3 regions of the Peribacillus sp. SIMBA_075 genome follow, and region 1 is predicted to be linked to each of the others. Evidence: predicted binding sites of a transcription regulator. Region 1 holds the regulator's gene; each other region holds the start of a gene.
The links. Region 1 encodes Rex, which represses fermentation and respiration genes when NADH is low (regulators of the CRP and FNR family bind a similar motif). Its sites were predicted from a motif close to TTGTGAAATATTTCACAA; they were not measured.
Positions count from the first base shown of each region.

Region 2: a site for Rex is predicted at 3,570-3,587, ahead of qoxA (cytochrome aa3 quinol oxidase subunit II). Genes of this name have one in related genera too.
Region 3: a site for Rex is predicted at 2,356-2,373, ahead of SB775_RS22660 (L-lactate dehydrogenase). Genes of this name have one in related genera too.

Region 1 is NZ_JAWRYN010000032.1:44,223-54,224, forward strand. Features, by position in the region: gene SB775_RS19605 (hypothetical protein) at 1-191, opposite strand, end outside; gene SB775_RS19610 (hypothetical protein) at 790-1,128, opposite strand; gene SB775_RS19615 (BH0509 family protein) at 1,477-1,623, shown strand; partial or broken gene SB775_RS19620 (DUF927 domain-containing protein) at 1,739-1,903, opposite strand; gene groL (chaperonin GroEL) at 2,125-3,762, opposite strand; gene groES (co-chaperone GroES) at 3,822-4,106, opposite strand; gene SB775_RS19635 (CPBP family intramembrane glutamic endopeptidase) at 4,443-5,168, shown strand; gene SB775_RS19640 (YdiK family protein) at 5,165-5,377, shown strand; gene SB775_RS19645 (redox-sensing transcriptional repressor Rex) at 5,407-6,069, opposite strand; gene moaC (cyclic pyranopterin monophosphate synthase MoaC) at 6,100-6,606, opposite strand; gene SB775_RS19655 (ABC-F family ATP-binding cassette domain-containing protein) at 6,738-8,657, shown strand; gene tsaD (tRNA (adenosine(37)-N6)-threonylcarbamoyltransferase complex transferase subunit TsaD) at 8,935-9,945, opposite strand; gene rimI (ribosomal protein S18-alanine N-acetyltransferase) at 9,942-10,002, opposite strand, start outside.
Region 2 is NZ_JAWRYN010000009.1:87,745-97,746, reverse strand. Features, by position in the region: gene qoxC (cytochrome aa3 quinol oxidase subunit III) at 1-492, opposite strand, end outside; gene qoxB (cytochrome aa3 quinol oxidase subunit I) at 492-2,438, opposite strand; gene qoxA (cytochrome aa3 quinol oxidase subunit II) at 2,512-3,450, opposite strand; gene SB775_RS09795 (hypothetical protein) at 4,807-5,121, opposite strand; gene SB775_RS09790 (S1C family serine protease) at 5,391-6,626, opposite strand; gene SB775_RS09785 (hypothetical protein) at 6,829-7,548, opposite strand; gene SB775_RS09780 (hydrolase) at 7,736-8,092, shown strand; gene SB775_RS09775 (ABC transporter permease) at 8,637-9,641, opposite strand; gene SB775_RS09770 (sugar ABC transporter ATP-binding protein) at 9,643-10,002, opposite strand, start outside.
Region 3 is NZ_JAWRYN010000045.1:2,412-12,413, forward strand. Features, by position in the region: gene SB775_RS22645 (uroporphyrinogen-III synthase) at 1-734, opposite strand, end outside; gene SB775_RS22650 (hypothetical protein) at 915-1,448, opposite strand; gene SB775_RS22655 (hypothetical protein) at 1,791-2,072, opposite strand; gene SB775_RS22660 (L-lactate dehydrogenase) at 2,440-3,372, shown strand; gene SB775_RS22665 (L-lactate permease) at 3,415-4,989, shown strand; gene SB775_RS22670 (DsbA family oxidoreductase) at 5,328-6,038, opposite strand; gene SB775_RS22675 (RrF2 family transcriptional regulator) at 6,113-6,568, opposite strand; gene SB775_RS22680 (MFS transporter) at 7,072-8,238, opposite strand; gene SB775_RS22685 (cyclophilin-like fold protein) at 8,375-8,932, opposite strand; gene SB775_RS22690 (SDR family oxidoreductase) at 9,079-9,825, opposite strand.

The sequences.
Region 1 (10,002 bases):
TCTAGGCTAATTTTGGTTTGCTCGGTTACTATTATAGAACCAATTTCAGTATTTGTTCGAATTGTTGATTCATTTAGTTCAGAAGCAGAAGCTTTTGAAAATGGAGCAAAAGCTGAAAATATAAAAGCACTTGCAACAGCTGGAACTATAATTCTCTTAACACCAATTTCTCTAACTCTAATAATTTTCATATTGGTCAAACTCCTTTTAACAATGGGGTTTAGGTAAGTGTTTCCGCACTTCTATCTTTATACTAATATATTTAGTAAATCCCCTCGTTCCAAAAATGAAACGATATAATTCACATTTCATAATTCCCTTATTTTCCAGCGATGCTTCCCTAGTAGAAATCGTGTATTCCCTATACCGGTTTAAGAATCGGTGATCAATTCCCTTAAAATGGGCAACTTTTAACACCAAAAACAAAGGGTTCTTTACGTACGATTAAGATAGATGAAATGCTATTAACATGTCATAGAAGCTCCGAATATTTGACACCCAGCTTAAACGGCTTCCGAAAAAAGCAGGAATGGAAAAGAACATTACTCCACACTTATTTAGGCATACCTACACTTCCCTATTGATTGAAGCTGTAGTAGGAATTAAAAAATCCAACAACGATTAGGACATAACGAATTTAACTATCAAAGAAAAGGCCTCCCACAGTAAACTGTGGGAGGCCTTCAACTTTAAAAATATTCACATGTTTGGTGTGAGCATTCATGACTGAATCTCCCGTTACCCCCTATATTAAGGGATTTAAGCGATGCATCATGCCCGCCCATTCAATTAATAATTTAATAGTAACATTGAATGTTTTTCACCATCTTGATAAAAAGCAAGTGTTAACGAATTTTGTTTTAGGCCAAGTTTTGAAGTATCTTCTTTAGCATGATAAATATTTAAATCAATGTTTTTTGCTTTAGCTATACGTTCAATTTCCTTAGTAATGAAATCTTCTTCTTCTTTTCTACTCTCAAATGGTGACCTTACATATAAAAATGGTGTAAAAGGAAATGGTAAAACAACTGAATTGAGTCTAGAGGAAGCTGAAAAGTATGAAACAGGGAAAGCTAATCCTAAAGAAGAATGGCCATGTTCACTAGTGAACCAATAACTTACAGACAAAAATAGTTTTTTGATGTGTAAACTACAAGTGAAATTTAGCTTTTCCTTATTTAAAAGTGAAAACCAAAAATCATCGGAGTTATTTCCTACAAAAGGAAGTAACTCCCTTTTCTAGAAACTTTGGCTTGATATTTTAACAAAACTCAGGCTTTGGGAATTCGACCTTGCCTCTTTAACTGCTTCAAAGTAAATAGATAAATAACATTTCTATATTATTTCCTTAAAAATCATCTATATTTGATATTTGTTTAATCTCACATTGAGATATATAATAAAAACAAGAGAAAAAGAAAGCGTTTTCAATATTTAAGTACTTCGTTACTTCTCATACTATAAGGAGGATTTAAGATGAGCCAAGTAGAAAGAAAGTCCAAAGTGCAGAAATTAATTGAGCAACAAAAATTCAATGAGAAAGACATTTCCAAGATGACAGATTCACAGATTGAATATTATCACTGGCTCTATTTTGATGACTCTGTTTATGATTATATGTAACTCAAATATAAAATGATAAAAAGCGGGAAAAACATTGATAATTCATGGTTTCCCGCTTTTACTTTTATTCTTTAGGACTCCCCCATACCGATGAACAGAGTAGAAGTAAACCACTTTAGCCACTACTGGATTCTCCTGATACATCAACAACTATGGGCTTCATATCATACTCATGCAAAATAACCGAAGCAAAAGATGCTAGTAAAGGGAAAACAGCCTTTGGATGATACTTCACTAAGTTAAAAACATTTTCAATCCAACTTTCAACAGTTCCTTTTACTCTAAAGGACTGACTCTAGTATTTGTTGTTCCCCCATCGCCAAGAACTATATGTATGTCTTTCGTTGAAATTGGATGTATGAAGTTTCCCTTTCAACATCGAAGAAAAGGCCTCCCACAGTAAACTGTGAGAGGCCTTTTCTTTAAAATTGATATTCACATGTTAGGTGAGCTCATTCTGAATCCTCGTTAAACCCCTCTATTAAGGGATTTAGCGAATGATTACATCATGCCGCCCATTCCGCCCATGCCGCCCATGTCAGGCATGCCCATGCCGCCAGCACCAGCAGGTTCTGGTTTGTCAGCTACAACAGCTTCTGTTGTTAAGAACATGGCTGCTACAGAACCAGCGTTTTGTAGCGCTGAACGAGTTACTTTTGTAGGATCGACGATACCGGATTCGATCATGTTCACCCATTGTCCAGTAGCTGCATTGAAGCCAGTGCCAACTGCTTCGCCTTTAAGGCGCTCTACGATTACAGAGCCTTCAAGTCCAGCATTGTGAGCGATTTGACGAACAGGCTCTTCGATAGCACGAAGAACGATTTTCACGCCTGTTGCTACGTCGCCTTCCGCTTGAATTTCAGCGATTTTATTGTATACGTTAAGAAGTGCTGTACCACCACCGGCTACGATACCTTCTTCAACAGCGGCACGAGTGGAGTTCAATGCATCTTCAATACGAAGTTTACGTTCTTTTAATTCCGTTTCAGTAGCTGCACCGACTTTGATCACGGCTACACCGCCAGCTAATTTAGCAAGGCGCTCTTGTAATTTTTCACGGTCGAATTCAGAAGTTGTTTCTTCTAATTGAACACGGATTTGGTTTACACGAGCTTGAATTTGAGCTGTATCTCCAGAACCTTCAACGATTGTTGTATTTTCTTTTGTAACAACCACTTTAGAAGCACGTCCTAAAGATTCGATTGTTGCAGATTTAAGATCAAGTCCGATTTCTTCAGTGATTACTTCGCCGCCTGTAAGAGCTGCGATGTCTTCAAGCATTGCTTTACGACGGTCACCGAATCCAGGAGCTTTAACCGCAACTGCATTGAATGTTCCACGAAGTTTGTTCACAACAAGAGTTGCAAGCGCTTCGCCTTCTACATCTTCAGCAATCAATAATAGTGGTTTCCCTTGTTGAACAACTTGCTCAAGTACAGGAAGGATTTCTTGGATATTCGTTACTTTTTTATCCGTGATTAAGATATATGGATTGTCTAAAACAGCTTCCATTTTATCTGAATCTGTAACCATATAAGGAGAAGCATATCCACGGTCGAACTGCATACCTTCTACAACGTCCAATTCAGTTGTGAAACCTTTAGACTCTTCGATTGTGATGACGCCGTCGTTACCAACACGTTCCATAGCTTCAGCAATCAGTTGGCCCACTTCTTCATCAGCTGAAGAGATAGCAGCAACTTGTGCAATCGATTCTTTGTTTTCAACAGGTTGAGAAATAGCTTTTAATTCTGCAATTGCAGTATTAACCGCTTTTTCGATTCCTTTACGGATACCCATTGGGTTTGCACCAGCTGTTACGTTTTTAAGACCTTCACGAATCATCGCTTGCGCTAGAACCGTTGCAGTAGTTGTACCGTCACCAGCTACGTCGTTTGTTTTGCTCGCTACTTCAGCAACCAATTTCGCACCCATGTTTTCGAATGCATCTTCTAATTCAATTTCTTTAGCGATCGTCACACCGTCATTTGTGATAAGCGGTGAACCGAATTTTTTCTCAAGAACCACGTTACGACCTTTTGGTCCAAGCGTTACTTTAACTGCATCTGCAAGTGCGTCCACACCACGAAGCATGGAGCGGCGAGCTTCTTCACTAAATTTAATTTCTTTAGCCATTTATAAGTACCTCCCTAAAATTTTAAGAAAATTTTCGTTCAGTTAAGTATGATGTATAATTAGCCGATAACAGCTAGAATGTCGCTTTCACGTAAAATTAAGTATTCTGTATCTTCGTATTTAACTTCAGTACCTGCATATTTTGAGAAGATAATTAGATCGCCTTGGGCAACCTCTAAAGCAACACGTTCGCCATTTTCAAGGACACGGCCAGTACCAACAGCTACTACCTTACCTTCTTGTGGCTTTTCTTTTGCAGTATCAGGAAGAACAATACCGCTTGCAGTCTTTTCTTCAGATTGAACTAGTTCAATAATAACGCGATCACCTAATGGTTTTAACAAGTGAAACAACCTCCTCATATTCTCTTGATAATTTGTTTCATGATTGTTAGCACTCTTCACCATCGAGTGCTAACACATTTATAATATTAAATAAACCGAGCCTTTTTTGCAAGTATCTTATCGAAAATTTTTTATTAATTTCTGATAAATTTCGGGTATACTACTTTAGCATAATGATTCTTTTAACAAAGGTGCTAAAATGTTTTGTTAGGGGTACCTTTAAGTGGTGTTCTGTCTCATTATTTGATACCATTTTGGAGTATGCGTTTATAGATTGTCCCCATATCAGGAACGTTCTAAGCGGAATGGGTGACTAAATAAAAGGAGTTTTCATTTTTGAAAAAAGAATATTGGTTCGTCATCATCACCTACATTTCCATGCAATTATCCAGTATTGTTGGGGTACCTCTTTTCATGCTGATCGGGTCTTCAACTGGAATGACTGCTGATGAACTCCAGGTGAGGTCTGCAGCATACTGGATCGTATTCAGCTTTTTCGTTGCTCTATCCTTGATCCTGTTTTTAATGAGAAAAGATATGAAGGAAAAAATGGACAGAAGCACTCCAGCTTCCATTCCCACGTCCATATTATGGGCAGTTGCCGGAGTGTTCCTCGCTCTTTTTGCGCAAAGCATTGCTGGATACATTGAACAGATGCTTGGGGTGGAGCCTGAATCTGAAAATACACAGCAGCTCATTTCACTCATTTACCAAGTTCCCATAGTCATTTTCGTCACTTCAGTTATTGGACCTATATTGGAAGAAATCATTTTTCGGAAAATCATTTTCGGATCACTTCATAAACGCTTTAACTTCTTTATTTCTGCTTTACTCAGTTCAGTTATTTTTGGCTTGGCGCATGGTGAATTGGAACATCTTCTTTTATATTCGGCAATGGGTTTTACCTTTGCTTTTCTTTATGCGAAAACGGGCCGCATCCTCGTTTCCATGAGCGCACATATTGCGATGAATACGCTTGTTATCATCTTTCAAGTTGTAAATCGGGATGATATTGAGAAGATGCTAGATACTGCACAGGCCTTCATCGGAGGTTTATTATGAAACGTCAATCACCATTATTCATGGGTATCATCTATGCAGGCTTAGGAGCTCTTTTTACCGCTATCGCGATTCAAACCGTCAGTTCTTCCGGATGGGGAATCTTTGCCTACATACTTGTACTAATTGCGACTTTAGACTTTGGATCGGGATTACGCATGATCATGCTTCACTTTAAGATTAAAGCCGCCCAAAAAAATAAGAAAAAATAAAAAAACGCTGCGAGATGCAGCGTTTTTTTTCATTCCTCCAATGCAGCTTCTTCCACTACAGGATAATGTTTCAGAAAGTAGATGAGTGACTGAAGCTCCACGGCCAGGTCAATGTGGTGAACCCTTATGGATGGGGGTACCGTCAGCCGTGCAGGTGTGAAATTCAATATTCCTTTTATATCAGCTTTGACTAGACGATCGGTTATCGTCTGTGCTACCTGAGCAGGGACTGTCAAAATAGCCGCAGTAATATTATTTTCCTGCAATAGTGTATCGATTTGATCCATATGATAGATTGGCACATCAGCTATTTGCTTGCCGACCTTATCTTCAGAAACTTCAAATGCCATTTCAATCTTCGTATTATTATTTTTAATGAAATTGTAATTTAAAAAAGCAGTCCCTAAATTCCCCACTCCGATTAAAGCGACTTTTGTCAGTTCATCTTGATCTAGTGTTTTTCTAAAAAAGGATAATAAATAATTGACATTGTAGCCGTAGCCTTTTTTTCCAAGCGCTCCAAAGTAGGAAAAATCACGGCGAATGGTCGCAGAATCCACCTTTACAGCTTCGCTTAGCTCTGCCGAGGAAACTCTTTGTTTACCTGAGGAATGTAAGTTCTTTAAAAATCGATAATACAATGGCAACCTTTTGGCTGTTGCCTGCGGTATCTTTAGGTCATGGTTCATCATTCTTCCCCGCCTTCACACATGCTTTTCAACTTAATCTCTATCTGTTTGAATTACTTGTCTTTTATAATCGTTACTAGACACTCCGCCTGTTTTCTCCACTAAGAATGTAGGCCCGATTACCATTCCCTTATCAAGGGCCTTACACATGTCATAAATAGTCAAGGCAGTCACGGATGCAGCTGTTAACGCTTCCATCTCCACACCTGTACTCCCTTTTGTCTTAGCTTCCGTTTCAATCCTAAGCCTATATCCTTCATCTTCTTTTTCCCATTCAAAGGCTATATTGACCCCTTGCAGAGCAATAGGGTGGCACATTGGAATTATATTGGATGTATTTTTGCTGGCCATGATTCCTGCAACCTGTGCAACGGCCAGTACATCACCTTTTTTCATTTTCTGGTTCGTGACCAACTCATATATTTCATCGTTCAATAAAATGCTCGATTGAGCTATTGCCGTCCGGGATGTTTCAGGCTTAGCAGTCACATCAACCATCTTAGCCCTGCCTTGTTCATTAAAATGCGTTAAGTCTCCCATTTAAGTAACCCCTCCTAAATCATACACTATTATTCCACTTTATGTAATAGCTTGTTTTTGCTTGGAACCAAGCTGTTGCCGATAATAACTATAATACGTTACACTAACAATAATCAATTGAGGTGAAATCTATGATTTTATTACAAATCAATCAACTATCGAAATATTATGGAGCTGAACTTATTTTATCAAATATGAAGCTCGAAGTTCAAAATAAGGATAGAATTGCACTTGTCGGCCGAAATGGCGCTGGAAAATCTACTCTGCTAAAAATCATAGCCGGGCAGCTTTCCCATGATGGTGGTGAAATAATCAAACCAAAAGGTGTCACCATCGGATATATGGCACAGGACACGGGACTGGAATCAGAACTGACCATTTGGGATGAAATGCTGACTGTATTCAATGACCTTTTAGAACAAGAAAAAGAACTGCGTCGCCTTGAGGCTGATATGGCCAGACCTGACATCTTTGAAAATGAAGCAATTTACCAAAAAGTATTAAATGAATATGACACTTTGATGGTAGCTTTCAAAGAGAAGGGCGGTTATCAATATGAAGCGGATATTCGTTCAGTATTGCATGGACTTCAGTTTGCTGATTTTGACTATTCTACCCCAATTTCCACTTTAAGCGGTGGGCAAAAAACAAGACTTGCTTTAGGGAAGCTGCTTTTAAGGAAACCGGATATATTGATTCTGGATGAGCCAACGAACCATTTGGATATCGAAACCCTTTCTTGGCTTGAACAATATTTACAAGGCTACCAAGGAGCTGTTCTTATTGTTTCCCATGACCGCTATTTTCTAGATAAAGTTGTAAACCAGGTATATGAAATTTCCCGGAATAACATGAAAAAGTACTATGGCAATTATAGTTCTTACCTAGAGGGAAAAGCGGAAGATTATGAGCGGGACATGAAGCTTTTCGAGAAACAACAAGGGGAAATCGAAAAGCTTCGCGACTTTGTCCAACGCAATATCACAAGGGCTTCCACCACGAAAAGAGCACAAAGCAGACGCAAACAGCTCGAAAAGATGGATGTATTGGACAAGCCGCAAGGTGATGAAAAATCCGCTAATTTCTCTTTCCAGATTGAACGGCAAAGCGGAAATGAAGTGCTACACCTTCAGGATTTGGCTATCGGTTACGAAGGGGAAACGGTATCAAAAAATATAAATTCCCGGATGACAAAAGGAGAGAGTATAGCTCTTGTTGGCCCAAATGGCGTTGGAAAATCAACGTTATTGAAAACGATCATCTCTAAGCTGCCTGCACTTTCTGGGAATTTCCGTTTTGGAACGAACGTCGAAGTCAGCTACTACGATCAGGAACAGGCTAACCTTATTTCCAATAAACGGGTACTCAATGAATTATGGGATGATTATCCCCTTAAACCGGAAAAAGACATACGAACCGTACTCGGTAATTTTCTTTTTAGTGGGGACGATGTTTTGAAAACCGTTTCCACACTAAGCGGCGGCGAAAAGGCCAGGCTAGCTCTAGCCAAAATGATGATGGAAAAAGGGAATTTTTTAATTCTTGATGAGCCAACAAACCATTTAGACCTCGACAGTAAATTGGTGCTTGAAAACGCATTGATCGATTATCCGGGAACCATTCTTTTCGTTTCACATGACCGCTATTTCATAAATCGGATAGCAACGAAAGTGATCGAGCTTTCCAAAGACGGGAACGAAGAATTCCTCGGTGATTATGATTACTACGTAGAGAAGAAACAGGAGCAAGCTGAAATCAAAGAACTTGAACAGGAAAATCACGCAAAAACCTTAGATGTAGCCGCAGAAAAAACAAATTATAAAATTGATAAGGAAGCAAAAAAAGCTGAACGCCAGCGAAAAAGGCGCATTGAGGAAATCGAGGCGGCCATGGAGCTTCTTGAAACTGAAATAAACGAATACAACGAACACCTTTGTGACCCAAATGTTTTCCAGGACCACGAGAAAGTAATGGAAGTCCAAACAAAGCTTGATGTAGCACAGGAAAAATTAGACCTGCTTCTCGAAGAATGGGCTGAACTGGGAGAATGACAATTGACCGAGTCAAATGACTCGGTCTTTTCTTTTCCAGTTAAAATGCCCTTAAAAGTTATCCACAAAATTATTAACAAACCACTTGCCGTTTACTAGCCATTGATTCGAGTTATACACATAATCCACAGAAACATATCCACTTATCCACAAAACTCCTGTTTATACACATGCAGTTTGATTGACAAATAAACTTTATCCACAGAATATTCTATTTTTTTTATTAAACACGATAAAAAGACAGGATCCCGAAGTTAAGGTCCTGTCTTCACGTCAATTATGCTTCTATATCCAATCCGGGATTTCCGTTCAAATCCAATCCGGAGCGCTTACCTTTTTCAAACATGACACTGCCGGCAGCACCGATCATGGCCGCATTGTCCGTACAAAGGTAGAGGGGCGGAATGGATATATCCATAGGTAAATCCTTAAAAGCTTCCGTTAATGCTTCCCTCAGGCCTTTATTTGCCGCAACTCCTCCGGCGAGCAATACCTGTTTCACATTATATTCCTTGGCAGCCTTAACAGCTTTCATTACAAGCACTTCTATCACGCTTGCTTGGAAACTTGCCGCCAAATCTTTAGGTTCAATTTTTTCCCCGCGCTGTTCTGCATTATGCAAAGTGTTGATTACAGCTGATTTCAACCCGCTGAAAGAAAAGTCATAGCTGCCATCCAACCATGCCCGAGGCAGTTTCAATGAAGGTGAACCTTCTTGTGCAAGTCTATCGATATGAGGGCCACCAGGATAAGGGAGCCCCAAGGTTCGAGCCACTTTATCATACGCCTCTCCTGCTGCATCATCCCGCGTCTCACCTATCACCTTGAAAGAACCCGGTTCTTCCAAAAGAACCAATTCAGTATGACCTCCCGAAACGACCAAAGAAAGGGCAGGATATTGGATCTCCTGAATAAGTCTATTTGCATAGATATGGCCCGCTATATGATGCGTACCTACAATCGGGATTCCATGTGCAAAAGCTACAGCCTTAGCCGCATTAACGCCTATTAATAGTGCCCCTACAAGTCCAGGGCCTTCTGTAACGGCAATGGCATCCAAATCTTGATATGTCACACCCGCCTGAAGCAGCGCCTCTTCAAGAACAATCGTAATTTGCTCTACATGGTGACGGGAAGCTATTTCGGGGACGACTCCGCCAAAACGTTTATGGCTTTCTATTTGTGACGCCACGACATTGCTTAGTATCTCTGTTCCGTTTTTTATGACAGCTGCCGCAGTTTCATCGCAGCTCGTTTCAATTCCTAATATAAGTTGATTTGTTTTCATGAAAAATTCACCCACATAACATAAGCATCTTCTTGATTATCTGTATAATAATTTTTT
Region 2 (10,002 bases), on a different contig from region 1:
AGTCATACCGCGTTTTTTAATCTGCAGAATGATGAAGGTTCCCCAGAATAAACCAAGTGTAACGTGAGCTCCATGCGTACCTAGTAACGCAAATAAACTAGATAAGAAACCACTTGTTTGAATGGTTGCTCCTTCATGTACATACTCCACGAATTCATAGATTTCGACTCCCAAAAAGCCTAAACCAAGAATAAGGGTGATAATGAAGAAACCAAGCATCGCTTTCTGTCTGCCAAGTCTCATTGCATTGATTCCAAGACCAATGGTAAAACTACTGGTTAAAAGAAAAATTGTTTGAAGCATTAGGGTTGGTACTTTAAAGAGTTCGTCCCCTGTAGGACCATTTCCAGTACCATGAACTAATACAAAATAAGTGGCGAACAGTGTAGCGAAAAGAGCTATTTCTGCCCCCAGGAAAATCCAAAATCCAAAAATCTTTAAGCGATTTTCTTCCGTGCTATATTCTAGTGGCAGCGAGTTATCTATTTTCATTACTTAGCACCTCGCAATTTATTTTCAGTTTCTTCAATCTCTTCAACGGAGATATAACGTCCGTGGTCTTTTTCGAATGAACGGTGAGCCATACAAGCAAAGATACCAAGTGTGGCAATGATTGCAATGATCCACATGCTGAATACCATTGCAAAGCCCCAAACGAAGAAGATACAGCTCAAGATAAACGGTACGCCACTGTTATTTGGCATATGAATCTTTTCTACTTTACCACCAAATAATTTAAAGCCCTTTTTCTTAGAATCCCAGAATGCTTCTGTAGAATCAACTGTAGGTACAATTGCAAAATTGTATTCTGGAATTGGTGTATGTGTAGCCCACTCTAGAGAACGTGCATCCCATGGATCTTTTGAAATATTTCTTGATGCATAACGAGTACTCCAATAGATATTGTACACAATAAGCGCAAAACCTATTGCCATGCCAATTGCTCCAACGAATGAGAGCAAATTCAATGGACCATAGCCCGTTGATTCAGAGTACGTAAACATACGACGTGCTTGCCCATCTAAACCAGTTATGAACATCGGGAAGAATGTTACATTAAAGCTGATAGTAATGAACCAGAACGACCATTTCCCAATTTTTTCGCTCAACATGAAACCAAACATTTTTGGCCACCAGTACGTAAAACCAGCAAGTACGGCAAATACAGTACCAGGGATCAAAACGTAATGGAAGTGAGCTACTAAGAACATTGTATTATGGTATTGGTAGTCAGCACTTGCCATGGCAAGCATAACCCCAGTTACCCCACCGAGAGTGAAAATCGGAATGAAAGCTAAAGAGTATAACATTGGGACGGTAAAAACGATTTTACCTTTCCAAAGTGTGAACAACCAGTTGAAAATCTTAACACCGGTCGGAACTGCAATTGCCATTGTGGTAACCGAGAAGATACCGTTAACCATTGCACCGTGACCCATTGTATAAAAATGGTGAGCCCATACAACGAAAGATAGTGTAGAAATAGCTACCATAGAGATAACCATCGAATTATAACCGTACAGGTTACGACGTGCAAAAGTCGAAATGATTTCACTGTAAATACCGAAAGCTGGAAGAATAACTATATAAACTTCAGGATGTCCCCAAACCCAGAACAAGTTTGCCCAAAGCATATCGCTACCGCCATTAGCCATCGTAAAGAACTGAGTTCCGAATAGTCTATCCATTGTCATTAACGCAAGTGCCACTGTCAATACAGGGAAAGCGAAAACGATAATAAAGTTTGTGATCAAGATAGACCATGTGAACATTGGCATTTTCATTAAATTCATGCCAGGTGCTCTCATTTTCAAGATTGTTACGATAAAGTTGATACCAGTCAGTAATGTCCCGATACCAGCTATTTGAATTGCAATCGCGTAATAGTTCGAACCTACTGATTCACTGAAATCGTTACTTGCCAGCGGGAAGTAAGATGTCCAGCCTGCATCAGGAGAACCACCGACTACGAAAGAGATGTTAAATAGCATTGCCCCCATAAAGAATAACCAGAAGCTTACTGCGTTTAGACGTGGGAATGCTACGTCACGTGCCCCTATTTGTAATGGTGTAACAATGTTCATTAACCCAATGATAAATGGCATAGCCATAAACAGGATCATAACAACCCCGTGTGTTGTAAAAATTTCATTATAATGCTGTCCATCCAACAAGCCGTTATTTGGAATAGCCGTTTGGGCACGCATCAATAGAGCATCTGCGCCACCACGGAAAAGCATAAGTAGTGCTGACAAGATGTACATGATACCAATACGTTTATGGTCAACCGTTGTTAACCACTCACGCCATAAGTAACCCCATTTTTTAAAATAGGTAATTCCGGCAACAAGCGCAATCATAGTTAGGCCAATGGCAACCATGGATGCATAAATCGCAGGACTTGGATGAGGTACGGCAAATCGATCAAAGTAATCCATACTTTTGTGACTCCTTTCAGGAAAATATTCCTTATCGTAAAACTAATTGTTTAGTAGAATGTGAGTTAAACCCTTAATGATCCATGTTCATGTTGCTGTGTTCTGAATGTTCCTCGTGTGAATCTTTGGTAGATTCATCTGATTTTTTTTCAGTATCAGATGATCCGTGGTGATGACCTGAATTTTCACCTTCTGGAGCTGGAGAAAACTTTAAGTGAGTTCCAGTATACGTGGATTGTCCCACATGACCAGGTTCTAGTAATTTATTGAATTTATCCTTAGTAATCGGTTTAGCAGTTGCTTTAATTTCTTTTACCCATTTATCATATTCTTTTTTTGGCAATACATTTACGTTGAACGTTTGCTGAGCAAAACCTGAACCACTGAAGTTTGAATTTCGGCCCATATACTCACCTGGTACTTCAGCTGCTAAGTGCAACGTGGTAACCATATCAGACATCGCATATTTTTGTCCTCCAAGTTGCGGAATCCAGAAACTAGCAATTGGTCCGTATGAATAAAGTTTAAATTCAATTGGTCGGTTAGTCGGTAAAAACAGATAGTTAACTGTTTCGATATTTTCTTCAGGATAACTAAAGTGCCACTTCCAGTTAGAAGATGAAGCGTAGATAACTAATGGTTCCTGCTTTTCGTATCCTTTAGGTGTTGCCTCTACTTCATTTGTTGTTTTAACAGTAACAAAGGAAAGGAAAGCGACGATTAAAATTGGGATTGCAACCCAAATTATTTCAAGAACCTTACTTCCTTCAATATGAGGTGGTTCATAATCATCACGCTGTTTGGAAGCACGATATTTCATTATCATGAAGACATACAGTACGATTACGACAAGAACGACAAAGGCCATTGTCCATATCGATAACATAATGACATCTGCTTGTGTTGCAGCTACTGGCCCTTTAGGGTCCAAGACCATTAATGGGTTATCGCAACCCGTTAGCACAGTGGCGATGGTAAAAAGTATAGTTAATAAAGCCCATTTTATTTTCATAGTACTACCCCTTTCTTACATAATAAAATTCCTATTGGTAATTATTCGGACAAAGTGTTACCATGTTCACAAACCCCGACATAACAATATTAATCCCAAGTTTAAAAAAAGACAATACAAAGTGACATCTGTCACATAAAGTTCATTAAAATACAGTAAGAAGTTGGTAATTGAACTGAAATGTTCGAAAACCTTAAGGAAATGAAATATAATAAGTGTTTAATTCCTTACATATGGAGTCTAGGATTAAAAAGTAGCTCTGCTCCATTTTCCATTTAATGTTACTTTAATATAATGAAATATAATTTTTACAATATATTCGCCACGTACATAACCTCAAGAGCAAATCTGAATTTTCTTAACACTACGATTTCCATTACCTATCATGTTAATTAGGTAACTATCGATGGGATCGTGAATGATGACGATGTTAGCCAGGATTTAAAAACGTATTTTTCTAACTCGACCACGGACGTGGGTAACGGCATTGTGCACACCATGTCATTTTTTCTGCTTCAATCCCCTTACGGTCCAACACTGGTCACTATATATGGAAGCAAATAGTCTGAAATGAACATTCCGATCCTTATGATAATTACTTGATTGCCTTCCCACTTTGATTGCTAACTGGGTTACTTCCCCAATAAACACTTACTGCCCTGTCAGTATTCCCCAACAGCAGTTTAGGACATTAATCCAATTATTATCCCAATATGCTATTGCAAAAACCACTTCACCTCAGTTGTCCTTTTTAGTAAAACTGCATTTTGGTGCCTAGCATAAAAGAAACACACTGGATAACTGCATTTCTTTTAGTAAACGCACATAAAAAAACGAAAAAAAATGGACATTTTAAGGTGTCCATTTTTTTTCGTGGGTATAGTTCATGATGTAGAGTGAGAACTTTTCATTTAGGAATGTGGGCAAGTTTGGTTTGGATGGCCAAGCACATCGAATGTACACATATTGTAAGTCAGCTGGGATTTGGGTTATTGAATACGCTTTCATTCGTTAGTGCACTTGGGTTATCGTTTGGTTACATTTTAATCGTGTACAATTTTCTGAAGTACTCGTTATGCACCAAGTAATATTTCAAGCGACCCTTTAAAATTCAGAGTATTGGCCTACTCTCAATTCCAAAGTTCCCGAATACAACTTCGCTACCATACCGACAGCTGATTCTTCACAAGCATTCCGGGTTCTAGCCTCATCTACCTGTAAGGAATGATGTAATACGAGTATGAAACTATTATTTCTTCGTGGATATACAATGGGGTTCCTATTCTCCATGTTCTTACAGCCGTTGCTCTTGGTGTCGTGTGGCCTTTCTTTCAGAACAGGAATGATTGTCCTTTTTTAGTTACTGTATTCGGTACTCCTTTTTGTTTTAGGAATAGCTTTTGATTTTAATTTTATAACTTTAGTTGTATCCGGTACAACTCTTTCACCCTTTTTTGTGTTCATCACCATTTCTTCTGTCAGGACAAAAAATATACCAACTAGAAAAATGGCAGCTGCGCTTAGTGTAATGGCCATCCCAACAGCGGTTAATAAATAATCCTTGTTGTAATCGCTTACAAAAAAACTTAAACTAAAAATTAAAATCCCGATTACACAACCTGTGCCTGATACCCACTTCACTGCATCCATCATCTTCTGATTAGTTTCCATTATTTCATCCCCTTTCTTTCTATTTTATGACATTTCACAAATTTGTCAAATCTTTTCTATTTTTTAACATATCCACAATGAAAACCTTGACAAATAGAAGACGCCACTATTCACTTTTAGGTATTCAAGACTATATGAAAAATCTGTAAAACAGTATAAATACACTATCAATTTTTCCAATACTATCCTTTTCTATACTTTTAAAAACTTTTTGACTTCAATATCAAATAAATGACCCCTGATGAATTTATCAGGGGCCATACATCTTTCTATGATTTCTGCAAGGTTATCGTTAACGTTTTCTTTTCCGCCCCCCGATACACTTTAACCTTCACTTTATCTCCGATTTTCTTATCCGTGTATAAGACTTTCCTTAATTCTGCTGCCGTATTTATTTTCGTTCCATCAATCTCCGCGATGATATCCTGTTGCTTAAGCCCTCCATTCGCTGCTGCCGATCCCGCTTCAATACTTGTAACCATGACACCCGACTTTGCAGCTTCAGGAACATTTTGTAGGTAATACTGTGGCAGTTCTTCTATACTGGCCAAGCTTACTCCTAAATACGGGCGCGTGATTTTTCCGTTTTCAATCAGTTCCGTAACAACCGGAATCACATCATTACTTGGTATGGCAAAACCTAGGCCCTCCACACCATTTTCGGAAATCTTCAAGCTGTTTATGCCTATCACTTCCCCAGCTGTATTGATCAATGCCCCGCCGCTATTGCCAGGGTTAATCGCAGCATCTGTTTGAAGGACATCAAGTTCCCACTCACCGTCCGATGTATCGACTGAAATGGAGCGTCCGGTCGCACTGACGATCCCTTGTGTAACCGAACGTGAAAAGTCAAGTCCAAGAGGATTACCAATCGCCAATACTTCTTCACCTGGACGCATGCTATCAGAATTCCCGAATTTAATTCCATCAGGTGCTTTCGAGGCATCAATTGTCAAAACCGCTAAGTCCGTCAAAGCATCCGCCCCGACAACCACTGCAGTTGCCTTTTGTCCATCATATAATGAAATTTCGACTTTCTTTGCTCCCTCAATAACATGATTGTTCGTAATGATATAGGCCTTCCCATTTGCCTTTTTAAAAATGACCCCTGAACCAGTGCCGCTCGCAACCGTTTCGCTTTTCGTGCTTTGCTGCTGGAATGGGTCCTGGTTTTGCATCTCTTGTAAATTCACGACCCCTACAATCGATTTGGATGCTGATTCCACCATCTCTGCCCTATCATTTGAATCCGTACTTGTCGATAACTTTTCTGCCGTGACACTTCTATCCTTTTCAACGTTTTCCGTTTGCTCTACACCCGCCTTTTGGGTTGACTCATTCACGGAACCTTTCCCTTGATCTATAAAATCCCCGCCAAATACAAATACAGAAGATGTAACAATAGAAGCAACTGTTCCGGAAACAAGGCCAGTTAGCAAAAAGGACTTACCCTTCTTCCTTTCTGTCTTCACTCTGGCTTGCTCATCACCATTATAATTCTCCATCTTTATCCCTCCTATGATTGTCATTTACTTGGCTCAATCATATACAGTAATTATTAAAAAATTCTTAAGAAATAAAGAAATAAGTGACCTTTTTATAAAAAATATAAAATTTTATCACATCCTGCTATATGATGTTTGGCATGCTAGAAAACAAAAAGGCCTCAACATGGGCCCCTTTTCAATTCGACCGTTATATATACCTTTACATGACTTCATACACTTCTTTTGTCTCCTTATTCACGCCATACCATCCCCAAGTGGCTGCATGGCCATTTTTCTGACTGCCTTCATCCACTTCGAACACTTGAAAAATGTAATCTCCCTTTTCGGCATCATGATCATATTCTATTTGCAAATGCGGGAAATTTTCCATGTCCACGTAATCCTTCACAAGCTTCTCCGCCTGAGATTTACTTAAGGTACTAACCGAATCCTCACTCTCTTCTTTTCCTTTTACCGTCTCAGCTTTTGTATCCGTTGCCGCCTTATCTTCTAATTCGGATCCAATGGTCCCTTCTTTACTTGCTTCCTCCATCGGTTCCACTTCGTCATTCCCCTCTACGGTTTCTATAGTGGCTGGGCCTGATACCGGATGCATTTCCGCCGCCTTTAAAACCATTAGTTTACCTTCCTGGTATTTTGCCTTATATGTGGCTGCTTCTTGAAAATCTCTTTGGGCCGAATCAAAATCCTGTTCGTCGTATTTCTTCATTCCACTCGCCAGAAAACCTGAAAGATCCATTAATTCTCTTACTTCCGGTGTTTTTGCTTCTTTATAAGCTAATTCAAATGCCTCGTGGGCTTCTAAATAATTTTCCTCATTCAACTGACTTTTCCCCAAATCCATATTGGAATCATAATTCCTTGTTACGCAGCCTGAAGCAATCAACATCAAAAAAATAACCATGAATGTTCTCTTCACTACATCACTCCTCACTTTTCCAAAGATACTCCCCCATATTATTCTATACATCCATCTTAAACCCTTTGATAAGAAATCCGATACCTCTATTTCCTATCATTTTCATTAAGGAAATGTTGACTTTTATGATTATCTTTTTACAAAAAGTGGTACAGAAAGATAAACGGTTGAAAGGATGATGAGTAGAATGAGGCAGGACAAACAGACCTATCATGTCGATTTGGTCAGCGGCGACGTACTCGGACAAAAACTTGAAGAGAACCCGAGCTTCACTGTACACGTAACTGATGAGGAACTGGCAGAATTGAAACAATGCTTGGAGGAACACCGGACAGATGACCTGGAGGCATATGCCCGTTCACATGTCCCCTACCTTCTCTATCATCATGACCGGGCAAATGATAAATACGATGCAGCCATGAAAAAGCTTTATGCCCTCATATATAAATTTGGCGATGAAACGGCACGAAACCATATCGAAGAAATCGGCATATTGAAAGACAACAAATTCGAGGGAAAAGAAGAAGTGCAAAAGTTCAAATAACCAATAGGAACAGAACCTGAAATTTAAAGGTTCTGTTTTTTTGAAAATCAGTTGGTGTTATCCCTTAACAATATTATGATGGTGTTCTGAATAAAAATCTGGAGGTCTATCATATAAGTTTTTATTTGGGGCGAGTATCTTTGCTTAGCATTTTTCTGGACGTTTTATTTCAGCCTTTTCTAAAAGAAGCATTCTGACCATCAGCTGGGGAGCCGCTGCACCCAATTTCTCAACCCTCAGCAACTAGCATCATTTGCGGTTATCGAACTAGCTCCGCCTTCTTTTATAATTGCTTTTGGCGACTTTATTATAAGAGGTGATAAAGTAAAATGAAGACGATACATAAACGAAATTCTTATCTCGATTACCCCGCCCTTTAGGTGCCAACGAAAAAATCCTGTTCATATCCAACAGGATTTTTATCAATCTTTATTCAAAATTCAAAATTACAGGATTCTTGCAAGAAGAATCTAATAAGGACAATGTCTACCCCTTATCCTAAATGGGAAACGGCCTCTTAATAATTTAAGGTGATAGATTCATTTTAGTGTTTTTGTTTATAATAAGTTACCGCGAGCGCAAGGGCCAGCACTGTTCCTTTGACGATATCCATAGCATAATACGGAACGGACATCATGATCAAACCATTTTGAAGGATTCCGATCAGGACTGCACCGACAAAGGTTCCAAAGGCATTCGGTTTTCCCGCTCCTAAAACGGAGGAACCAATGAAGGCTGCTGCAACGGCATCCATTAAATAGGGGGACCCTGAATTGATTTCTGATGTCATGACCCTTGAAGCTAGGACAATCCCCCCGATTGCAGCTAATAGAGCTGAAAGCAGATAGGCAAGGATTTTGTATTTATTAACCGATATCCCGGAAAGTCTCGCCGCTTCCTTATTTCCCCCAATCATGTACATATAACGACCGTGCTTCGTATAAGTCAAAAAGATATGGGTCGCTATCACAATGACTGCCATGATCAGGATTATCCATGGTACTTGGCCAATTTTGGCGAAAAACGGGCTGATCAGTCCTGTTGCGAATGTCCCATCGGGCATGACCATATTTTGCGAAACCGTTGCCCCTTTTGTATAGGTAAGGGCAATTCCCTGGATAATGAACATCGTAGCCAATGTCATTAGCATGTCGGGAATTCTCAATTTAACGATCATGAATGAATTCAAAGCCCCTACGACAAGTGAGGCACCGATTGCAGCTAATATGGCGATGAATGTATCCTGTGAAAACCAGACAAACATTGATATGACTATGGCATTGGCCAATGATGCGACGGAGCCGACGGAAAGGTCGAACCCATTCACTGTCAAGGATATCGTTATGCCGATCGCAATGATGGTCACGATTGAGATAGAACGCAGGATGTTGATCAGATTAGTAGTTTGAATGAAAGATGGATTGGACACGGCAAAAATTCCAATTAGAATGACAATCGTTAATATTGTGCCGTATTTATAGAAAAATTCGAACAGGTCCACCTTTTTCTTCGCTTTCGCTGTCTGTGTAACAGAAATGGGTGTACTCATCCTAATTTCCTCCTGTTGAATAGAATAGTAGTTCTTCTTCATTCGTTTTGCTTGTTTCTAGTTCGATGACAGTGCTCCCGTCATATAACACGTATGTCCGGTTAGTAATGCCAATGATTTCGGAGAGCTCGGATGATGCATAAATGATCGCTTTCCCATCCCTCGCAAGCTTTGCAATCATTTCGAATATATCCTTCTTGGCTCCAACATCGACACCTTTCGTTGGTTCATCGAATATGTATACATCCGCATCGGCTATAAGCCATTTTCCAATGGCAACCTTTTGCTGGTTACCACCTGAAAGGTTTTCTACTTTCACCTCCCCGGAAGGAGTTTTTATGCCGAGACTTGCGATCATTTC
Region 3 (10,002 bases), on a different contig from region 1:
CGCTTGATTCCTTCATCTATTACCACTTGTGCCGTTACTTTTCCGACAGCAAGAGCAATCACATCGGATTTAAACCAGTCGATTATTTTATCTTCCACACCTTGTTCACGGGCAAATTTCATCAAATTACGAGGCTGAGGTGCGCTCGTGAACACGACAGAATCTACCTTCCCTCCAAGAATTTCTTCGATCAGCTGACGCATCGTTTCTTTTTCGGGCGGTATATGTTCGTATGGAAGGATTTCTTTATGTTCCACTTTTTGCTCATCCAGCCAATTCATCAAAAGAGGCGCTGGATCGCCGTGAAGCTGCAAAGCGACCATTACATCTCCGGACAGATGGCCTTCCAGATTTCGAACGAGCCCTGCCGTACTGCCATCATCATCACGGATTAATGGCTGCAAGCCGAGTTTTTTCAGCATATTCACTGTTTTATAGCCCCTAGCCGCAATTTTCATGGACTGCAAAGCTTCTATGAAACGATCTCCCGCTTCCATCTTCAATGCCGTTTTATATAATAGTTCCGTCCCCACTCCCGTCGTCAGGATGATCCAATCGAACTCTCCTGCCATCAAACGGGTGACATCCTCTTCCAAATGGGAATCATCAAGGAATACCGTCCCCTGTGCTGGACGAACGAGCGGGACTCCCCCAAGATTATCAACGATTTTACTAAGTTCTTCCGTCTTCCTCGCTCCCAATAAAGCAATGGTCCTGCCATTAAGCTTACTCATCCATGCCCCTCCTATATGTACATTCATTTTTGAAACCTCTAATCCATCTCAACTATTATACAAATTTTCAGTCTTTGAAACTATAAAAAACAAAAGTATCTGCGCCTTTTTCTTTCTTTTATCCTTTATTAAATTATAGTTTAGCAGCACTTTGCAGAAAGCAGCATTACCCTTGAACTTTCATTTCCTGAAGTATAAATGCATTAAATTGAATTCATTTTCACCATCACACGTAATGGTATGTATGGCATCCGACTTAATGAATGCTTCACCATCAAGCTCCCCCACTTCGTTCACCATTGAAATTACAAATATATCATCTTCCAGGTTTTTAATAAAACCCTGCACATCACCATATCCCGCATTAAAAAGTTCAACTGAAACCATGAAGTTATTTTCATGTGCAAAATCCAGAAAACTCAAAAGTAAATCTTCATTTCCATCAACGAATTCAATATGATTTTGTTTTTTTGCCATATATAATCTCTTGATTTTCTTAATGTATTTCGTATTGACATTGATTTGGTGAATGCTTTCAAGATAAAGTAAACTGTATCCATCATACAGCCCGGTTGAAGTAATATTAGCTGCCACTACAAACGTATCTGACACTTTTAGTATCTTAGCCACACGAAATTTCCTTAAATCATTTGTATCCGAGTATAATTCGACAAACTCTTCTCTTTCAGAAATTTTAAGCAATTGTTTTTTCATCTTTCAATTCCCTTTCTCCGAAATTATTTATAAGCCCAAATTCTTCATTAAATTTGGCTGTTTTCACATACTTTGTTGCTATTTACCAGGTAGTGAGTTGTGGTTGATTTCCCCTCCAGATGCTCGCTTTCCTTGGTGCGGGCGGTGAGCCTCCTCGGCGTAAACGCCTGTGGGGTCTCACCTGTCCCGCTGCTCCCGCAGGAGTCTCGCACTTCCGCTCCAATCAACCTTAAAAGTTTCGTTTTAAAAACAACGAAAAGAGCCTTAAATTTAAATTCTCTCCTTTTAACTTTCATTCCAAGTAAAAAAAAGACTGCCACCAGGACAGCCAGTTTCCATTTATCAATTCTTGTGCACGACCCTTTGGGCAATTTGCTCATGTTCTTTTTTCACAAAAACATCATATTGAGTAGTTTTATGGCGATTTTGAAAATCCTGGGAACCTAAATTCATAGGCGTTTTCGTTTTGAATTGTATACCCTCGTTTTCCAATTTCGCTAACACCTTAAAATAATTATCATTTCCAAATGCCGTATAGATACAAGTCCAGTATTTATAGAAAATTATTTTGTCAGTTAATACACATGCAAGCACGACGACTAGTATCCCAATTATGATATACACCTTTTTAGCTCCTTTTTATTTCGGAAAATCCCTTCTTTACACTATATTCTTTGCTTCATGTATCATCTCCTTTTTAAACTGCCTTCACTTTGCTCAGATCCGATCCGACAACTACTGCAAACGGTGCTACTATCATGTAAAAAAACCTAATTAATACTTTTGTTTGTTGCAATGTTATAGTGCTATGTAGTACAATAACATTGTGAAATAATTCACAAAGTAATTGTTTATTACAGCTCTGCAAACATAAAAACATGCAGACTGAAAATTTTTTTACAGCCTATTGTGAAATATTTCACATATTAAAGGGATGGAGATATCCTTTTAAGGAAGTTTTTTACTTTCGAAAAAATTGGAGGTATTCATTATGAATTCTACACTGGGAAATAAAGTCGTTTTAGTTGGTACTGGTGCAGTTGGATCTAGTTATGCCTATGCTTTGATGAATCAAGGAATATGTGATGAGTTGGTTCTTGTCGATTTGAATCAAGAAAAAGCGAAAGGCGATGTTATGGACCTAGATCATGGTCTTGTGTATGCGCCTAGTGCCACGAATATAAAATCCGGATCATACGAGGACTGTAGGGATGCTGCAATCGTAGTCATATGTGCTGGAGCCGCTCAAAAACCTGGAGAAACCAGGCTAGATCTTGTAAGGAAAAACATGAACATTTTTGAATCGATCGTAGGCAGCATCATGAAAGCTGGATTTAATGGCATTTTCTTGATCGCAACGAATCCAGTAGACATTTTGGCATATGCGACATGGAAATTTTCCGGTTTACCGAAAGAAAAAGTGATTGGTTCAGGGACTATATTGGATTCTGCAAGATTCCGCTCTTTATTAGGGCAAGAATTTAATACCGCACCTACAAGTATCCATGCCTATATCATTGGTGAACATGGTGATTCACAACTTCCGGTTTGGAGCTCTGCCAATTTTTCCGGATTGCAGATAGCTCCAAAATTAAATGAAGCAAGAAAAAAAGAGATTGCCGTTCAAGTCCGTGATGCTGCATACCAGATCATTGAGTCGAAGGGTGCTACGTATTATGGAATCTCCATGGGATTGGCGAGAATCACAAAAGCGATCTTAAAGAACGAAAATGTCGTCTTACCAGTTGGCTCATTGTTGGAAGGCGAATATGGCCATAGTAATGTTTATATTGGTACCCCTACAGTCATTAATCGCACAGGCGCAAAAAACATTGTCGAGCTTACCCTAAACGAGAGCGAAAAAGAACAGTTTGCCCGCTCTGTTCATACGCTTCAAGATATTCAAGCCCAATTTTGGGAGTAGTTCATACACTAACCAGAATTTCTTATGCAGGGAGCTGTCATTATGTTAGTACAAACATACAACCCATTTAATAATCTTGCCATTTCAGCATTAGTTGCAGCTATACCGATCCTTTTATTTCTATTATGCTTGACGATTTTTAAGATGAAAGGAATCCACGCAGCCCTTCTAAACTTATTTGTTACCTTTCTTATCGTCCTTTTCCTCTTTAATCTACCTTTGGGAGAAGCAATCGGAAGTGTGGTTCAAGGTACGTTCCAAGGGATATGGCCGATTGGCTATATCATCGTGATGGCGGTCTGGTTATATAAAATCTCTGTTAAATCCGGAAAGTTCGAGGTGTTACGCGGTAGCATAGCAGGGATTTCACAAGACCAACGCCTTCAGCTCTTACTTATTGGTTTTTGCTTTAACGCCTTTCTTGAAGGAGCAGCAGGTTTTGGTGTACCGATCGCAATCTGCGCCGTCCTATTGGTTTCATTGGGATTCAAGCCTTTACAGGCAGCGATGCTCTGTCTAATAGCAAATGGTGCTTCGGGAGCATTCGGGGCAATCGGTATACCGGTTGGTATCATTGGGACATTCGGCTTGGAAAATGTAACATCGATGAATGTGTCCATGATGACAGCCTTAACACTGCCGCTCATTAACTTTACTATTCCGTTTTTATTAATATGGCTGATGGATGGCTTTAAGGGGATCAGAGAAGTATTGCCGGCCATATTAGTGACATCGACTACTTATACAGTGTCCCAGGCGATCATGACCGTTTTTGTAGGCCCAGAGTTAGCTGACATTATTCCATCTCTCTTAACCATGGGGGTGCTGGCGTTATTTCTTAATAAGTGGCAGCCTAAACATTTATTTTTACTCAACGGCAAGGAATTTGAATTCGAAAAACATTCAATGGGTGATATCGTAAAGGCATGGTCTCCATTTTATCTATTGACGCTATTTGTTTTGATTTGGAGCTTTCCTGCCTTTAAAGGACTGTTCTCTCAAGGAGGTATCCTTGAATCGGCTGTCCTGAAATTCATATTTCCGGGATCTTCGATTACGATCGGCATTGATTTAATCGGTGCAACGGGAACAGCGATCTTATTGGCTGCGCTGACGACCATCGCTACGACGAAAGCCATTAATGTCAGTGAAGGTCTTTCCCTCCTGAAAAAAACGGTTTTAGAGTTTCGGATTCCAATCATCATGATATGTGCGATCATCAGCATAGCCAAATTGATGTCATATGGTGGATTAACAAATGTTTTGGGGGAAGCGGTTGCGACAACAGGACAAATCTTCCCGCTATTATCACCGCTATTAGGGTGGATCGGCGTGTTCATGACTGGATCTGTAGTGAATAACAATACGTTATTTGCTCCAATACAGGCTACGGCAGGCAACATCATAGGGACAAACTCATCATTATTGGTTTCCGCAAACACTGCCGGGGGCGTCATGGCAAAGCCCGTTTCTCCACAATCGATTGTAATCGCGACGGCTGCAGTTGGCGAAACCGGAAAAGAATCCGCTTTAACGAAAATGACATTGAAATACAGCTTTGGGTTATTAGCCTTCGTGTGCATTTGGACATTTATTTTATCGCTATTCTTTATGTGAATCCAAGTAAAACTCACGGCTTCGAAAAAGACTGCATCCAAGATGATCAGTTCATCTTGAATGCAGCCTTTTTTACATTTGGCTGTTTTCACATACTTTGTTGCTATTTACCGGGTAGTGAGTTGTGGTTGATTTCCCCTCCAGATGCTCGCTTTCCTTGGTGCGGGCGGTGAGCCTCCTCTGCGTAAACGCCTGTGGGGTCTCACCTGTCCCGCTGCTCCCGCATGAGTCTCGCACTTCCGCTCCAATCGACCTTAAATAGTTTCGTTTTAAAAACAACAATCTTTACGAAAAGAGCCTTACATTTAAAGCAAAAGCCCTTGTCCTTCCTAGCCGGTTTATTTTTCCGGCACGTTACAAGAACCGTCCGTACAAGCATCGCCTGTTGCTGGATCATTCACCATTTGCAGCGGATTTTCCTCAGCCCATATTTTTTTCAGCGTATCCAGGAACGCTTCCGTTGGCTGTGCGCCGGAGATGCCATACTTGCGGTTAATGACAAAGAATGGAACGCCTGTAATTCCAAGCTGGCTTCCTTCCTGCTCATCGCCCCTTACTTCCGCCGTGAATGCCGTTCCTGCCAGCATGGCTTCTGCCTCAGACTTATCAAGGCCAGCCTCTTCAGCTAAATTAACCAATATAGCATGATCGCCAATATGCTTGCCTTCAGTAAAGTATGCTTTGAACAGGAGATCGTTCATTTCATTCTCTTTACCTTTTGATTCAGCAAAATGCATCAAGCGGTGAGCATCGAAAGAATTCGTTAAAACCACTTTGTCCAAATGATATTCGAGACCCAATTCTTTTGCCTGCTGTGTCAGGTTTTGATTGTTCGCTTCCACATCCGCGTGAGACATGCCGTATTTCTTGGCCAGCATTTCATTTTGAGACATATTGATATCCCGCTCAGCCTCTGGGTTCAACTCAAAACTGCGAAATGAAACCTCTACCTGAGCTTTATTTTCAAATTGTTTCAAAGCCTCTTCGAATCGACGCTTCCCTATATAACAAAACGGACATTGATAATCCGACCAAATTTCCACCTTCATGTAAATACCCCCTCATTTTAAATGCAATCGCATTAAGCACATTATATAATCTTGGGTATCCTCTTGCAAGGATATTACCCTAGACACTCATTTTCAAAATTGGCCAAATCGACTTTTTTCATGAATTCTTCTAATGTATAGCCCTTTAATAAGCGCAATGTTTCCTTTTCGGCCTCATTCATGATTTCCTCCAAAGCCGTATCCAGCTGCTTCCCTACTTCACCGCATTCGCTCGTTTCCATACAAACTAGACATTCCGGCCGTACCGCTTGATACACATCGGCCAAAGTAAGCTGAGAGGCAGCCACCTTCAAGCTATATCCGCCTTCCCGTCCTTCCTTTGTTTCGACGATCCCCGCCGCTGCAAGCTGAGCCATCACCCTTCGTAAAAAAGTGGCATGTGATTTAACCTTTAAGGCGATTACGGAACTTGTAAGGAGCTTTTCGCTTTGTGCGAGCCAAACCAGAGAGTGAATGGCAATAGCAAACCGCGGCGGTCCAATTTGATTATTTCGATTACCTGATGACATGCTTATCCCCCTTACACCCCTATCCATAGTAAGCCCATTATACTATGTTACGTTCTCCCGAACAAATGGACCCTTGGACTTAATCGATTCACAAACATATAGGCTAAATGGTAAATCTGTATCACAGGAGATCTTCCCTGAAGGAAAAATCCCCCTATTTACTCGTCATACTTGGCGCAATACTGTCATCTTTAGTTTTAGCGCCCTGCTGTTGGCACCCGCTTTATTCATAATGGATATCAGCTGGATCGGCACAACGGGCGGGATGCCGTCAGCCTATGAAATATCGGATAAGATCACCTTAGATATTGTCTTAAATTCGCTACATAAATTAAAACCAATCATTCGCATTTTATGAAAGACGGATTTATTCGGAATCTAAAAAAGATGCCGCCTGCAAAATAAAGACAGCATCTCCTTCAACTTTTTTTTAATGTCCTTTACAAAGGGGGCAATTCAGACATACCTAGCCTTTTTATAAAGGATGTTTAATTAATTCCTTATCAAGAAATTTGGTTTGTAGGACTATACATATAGTTTCTTAGTAAAATAAATACCAACCCTAATATTAACGATAATAATCCCACTAATACGACGTATTGTGTACCTAATTCTGAAATAAATAATCCACCTGCAGCTGTACCAATTGTTGTTCCTAAGTTAACGGATGATAAAAATAATCCATTAGCGAAATCAGGAGCTTCTGGAGCTGCAGACGTAATCCAATATTGATTAATATTAGTTCCTATACCAGCCAATATTCCCCAAATTAAAGTAATGATAGCCATAGGAAAAGTAAACTGTCCTAAAAAGAATAATATGATATAAACGGCTCCCAATGCAAAAGGAAAAGATACTACAGATTTGATGGCATCTTTAGTAAGTAACTTCCCTGCCACAATGTTTCCAATAATATTTGCCCCTCCGAATATGACTAACATTAAACTAATCGATTTCCCGGAGGTATTCGTAACGGTTTTAAGATACTCAGCAAGATAACTATACACCCCAAATACGGCTGAATTTAGTAAAATGACAGCAACAATGGAAAGCCAAGTAATTGGTTTTTTTAATACCGATAATTGAGCTCCGTAAGAAAGTCTTTCTTTAACAGGCATAGAAGGGAAAAATGCTAATGTAGCCACAAATACTATAACGTTAACTATGGCAAAAAATGCCATTGATATTTGAAATGAAACTGTGCTGGCAAGAAAACTTGCGATAGGTACACCAAGTACCATTCCCGCAGATACTCCAATAAAAACTTTTGAAACAGCTTTTGGAGCTTCTTCTTTACGAACTGAGTTAGTAGCCAATGTAAAAGCTGCTGAAAAATAGATTGGATGAAAAATGGCTGGTATCACACGCGCAATTATTGCAATGGCAAAGTTAGATGTAAATATAGAGACAATGTTACCTAGAATGAAAATTCCAAGTACAAGTAACATTGCCTTCTTGCGATTTATCCCCGAAAATAATAACGGCATAGTTGGACCAGACATTGAAACAGTAAGTGCGAAGAGACTCACCAGCCACCCGGCCTTAGATACACTGATATGAAAGTGATCAGCAATGTAGGGTAATATCCCTATAACCCCCATTTCAGTATTTATGATGCCGAAAGCGCCTATCATCAATATATATATAAGTAAATTATTTCGTTTAAGCAAAAAGCAACTCCTATCTTCAATTATTTACAATTAGGCAGAAACGTTTCTCCACCTTCTTATCCAGGTTCAGGCATTGTATCAAAACAAACTACTGAGATCTTAATTCACCATATCCCCTCTTCCGATCATCCTCTTTTTAATCAAGTTTTTCGATTGTAACTTTAAAATCGTCATGTATGCTTTTAAGTTTTTCTACTCCAGATTCGATCTTACCTAATTTGATCAATCCATTTGAAAGCCCATGATCCCCATAAAATAAAGTAATATTTCCCCAAGGGGAAAAATAAGCAAAGTCTCCAACTGAAGGGTCACTGCCAGATGGTGCGTCTTTAGTAGTTAATCTTTGGTCTAGGACACTAATTTTTTCGATATTCGCATAATCTTTAAAAGTAACTGTTAATGGCAGTTGGTCAAAAAAATCTCTACTTGTTGGATTATCGTACAATTTCACAATTACTTTTTCGTTATTACATGTCAATTTCACTCTAACGTCTTGCATATTATTAAGACCCTCATTATCTTCACTATTCTGATTGTCCGTTTTATCAGTTTTAACTACATTATTAGTACTTGAATTAGTATTTACATTATCATTGCCCTTGATGTTTTTTTCATTATTACTACTGCCACAAGCTGTTAGAAACGTTGAAGTAGCCAATATAGATAAAAGAGTCCATTTATACCCTTTTCCCATCAATATGCCCTCCTGATTTTTATTCATAATTGCTTGGAAACTAACATAAATGAACAGGGATTATCCTAAAGACTGTTATTAGTAAAAAATTGCCCCCAACAAGCTAAGAGGCAGTTTTTTAATCATTTCGTTAATGGTAACTTCCATTAGATAACTTGTTTCGTTGGGCGAATCAAGATTTCGCTTACCGCAACCGTTTCAGGTGTGCTAATCGCATAAGCCACTGCATCTGCGATATCGCTTGATTTCAAAGAAAAACCTTCTCCTGAATCCATAAGATTCTTTACCCATTCTTGATCTTCAGGAGTATTAATTGTTGTATAAAGTTCAGTACTTACAGCACCTGGTGAAACAATAGTTGACCGAATATTATTTTCTCTTTCTTCCTGGCGCAGTCCCTCCATAATCGCTCTAACTGCAAACTTTGTACCGCAGTATACGGCAGATCCCGGGTAAACAACATGACCAGCTACGGAATCAGTTGAAATAATATGACCGGACTGTTGCTTTTTCATAATGGGTAATACAGCAGCCATTCCATTTAAAACACCCATAATGTTAATGTCTAACATTTGACGCCATTCATCAAAGCGTGTTTCCGAAAGTGGCGCAGTTGGCATGACTCCAGCATTGTTGTAGAGCACATCTACACGGCCATATTTTTTGACCGCCAAATCTATAACTGCTTGAACTTCCTCTTTTTTTGATACATCTGCAACAGCATAAGAAATTTCAGCATTTGGTAATGATTCAACAAGAGCTTTCAAGCGATCTTCACGACGAGCCGCAATCACTAATTTCGCTCCTTCTTGTGCAAGTTTCTTGGTCGTTGCTTCACCAATCCCACTGGATGCCCCCATAATAATAACAACTTTATCTTGAATATTAGACATAATTAATAACTCCCTTTCTTATGTGTATTGAAAAACTATAATAGTGGATATTTACTTCGCTTAACAAAGAAAATCACCATTTGTTGATTAATCAACATCCGTTTATCATTATAAATAGAAACAGGATTCACTCACAATGGTTAAATGAACGCGATTTGTTGATTATTGAACAAACCA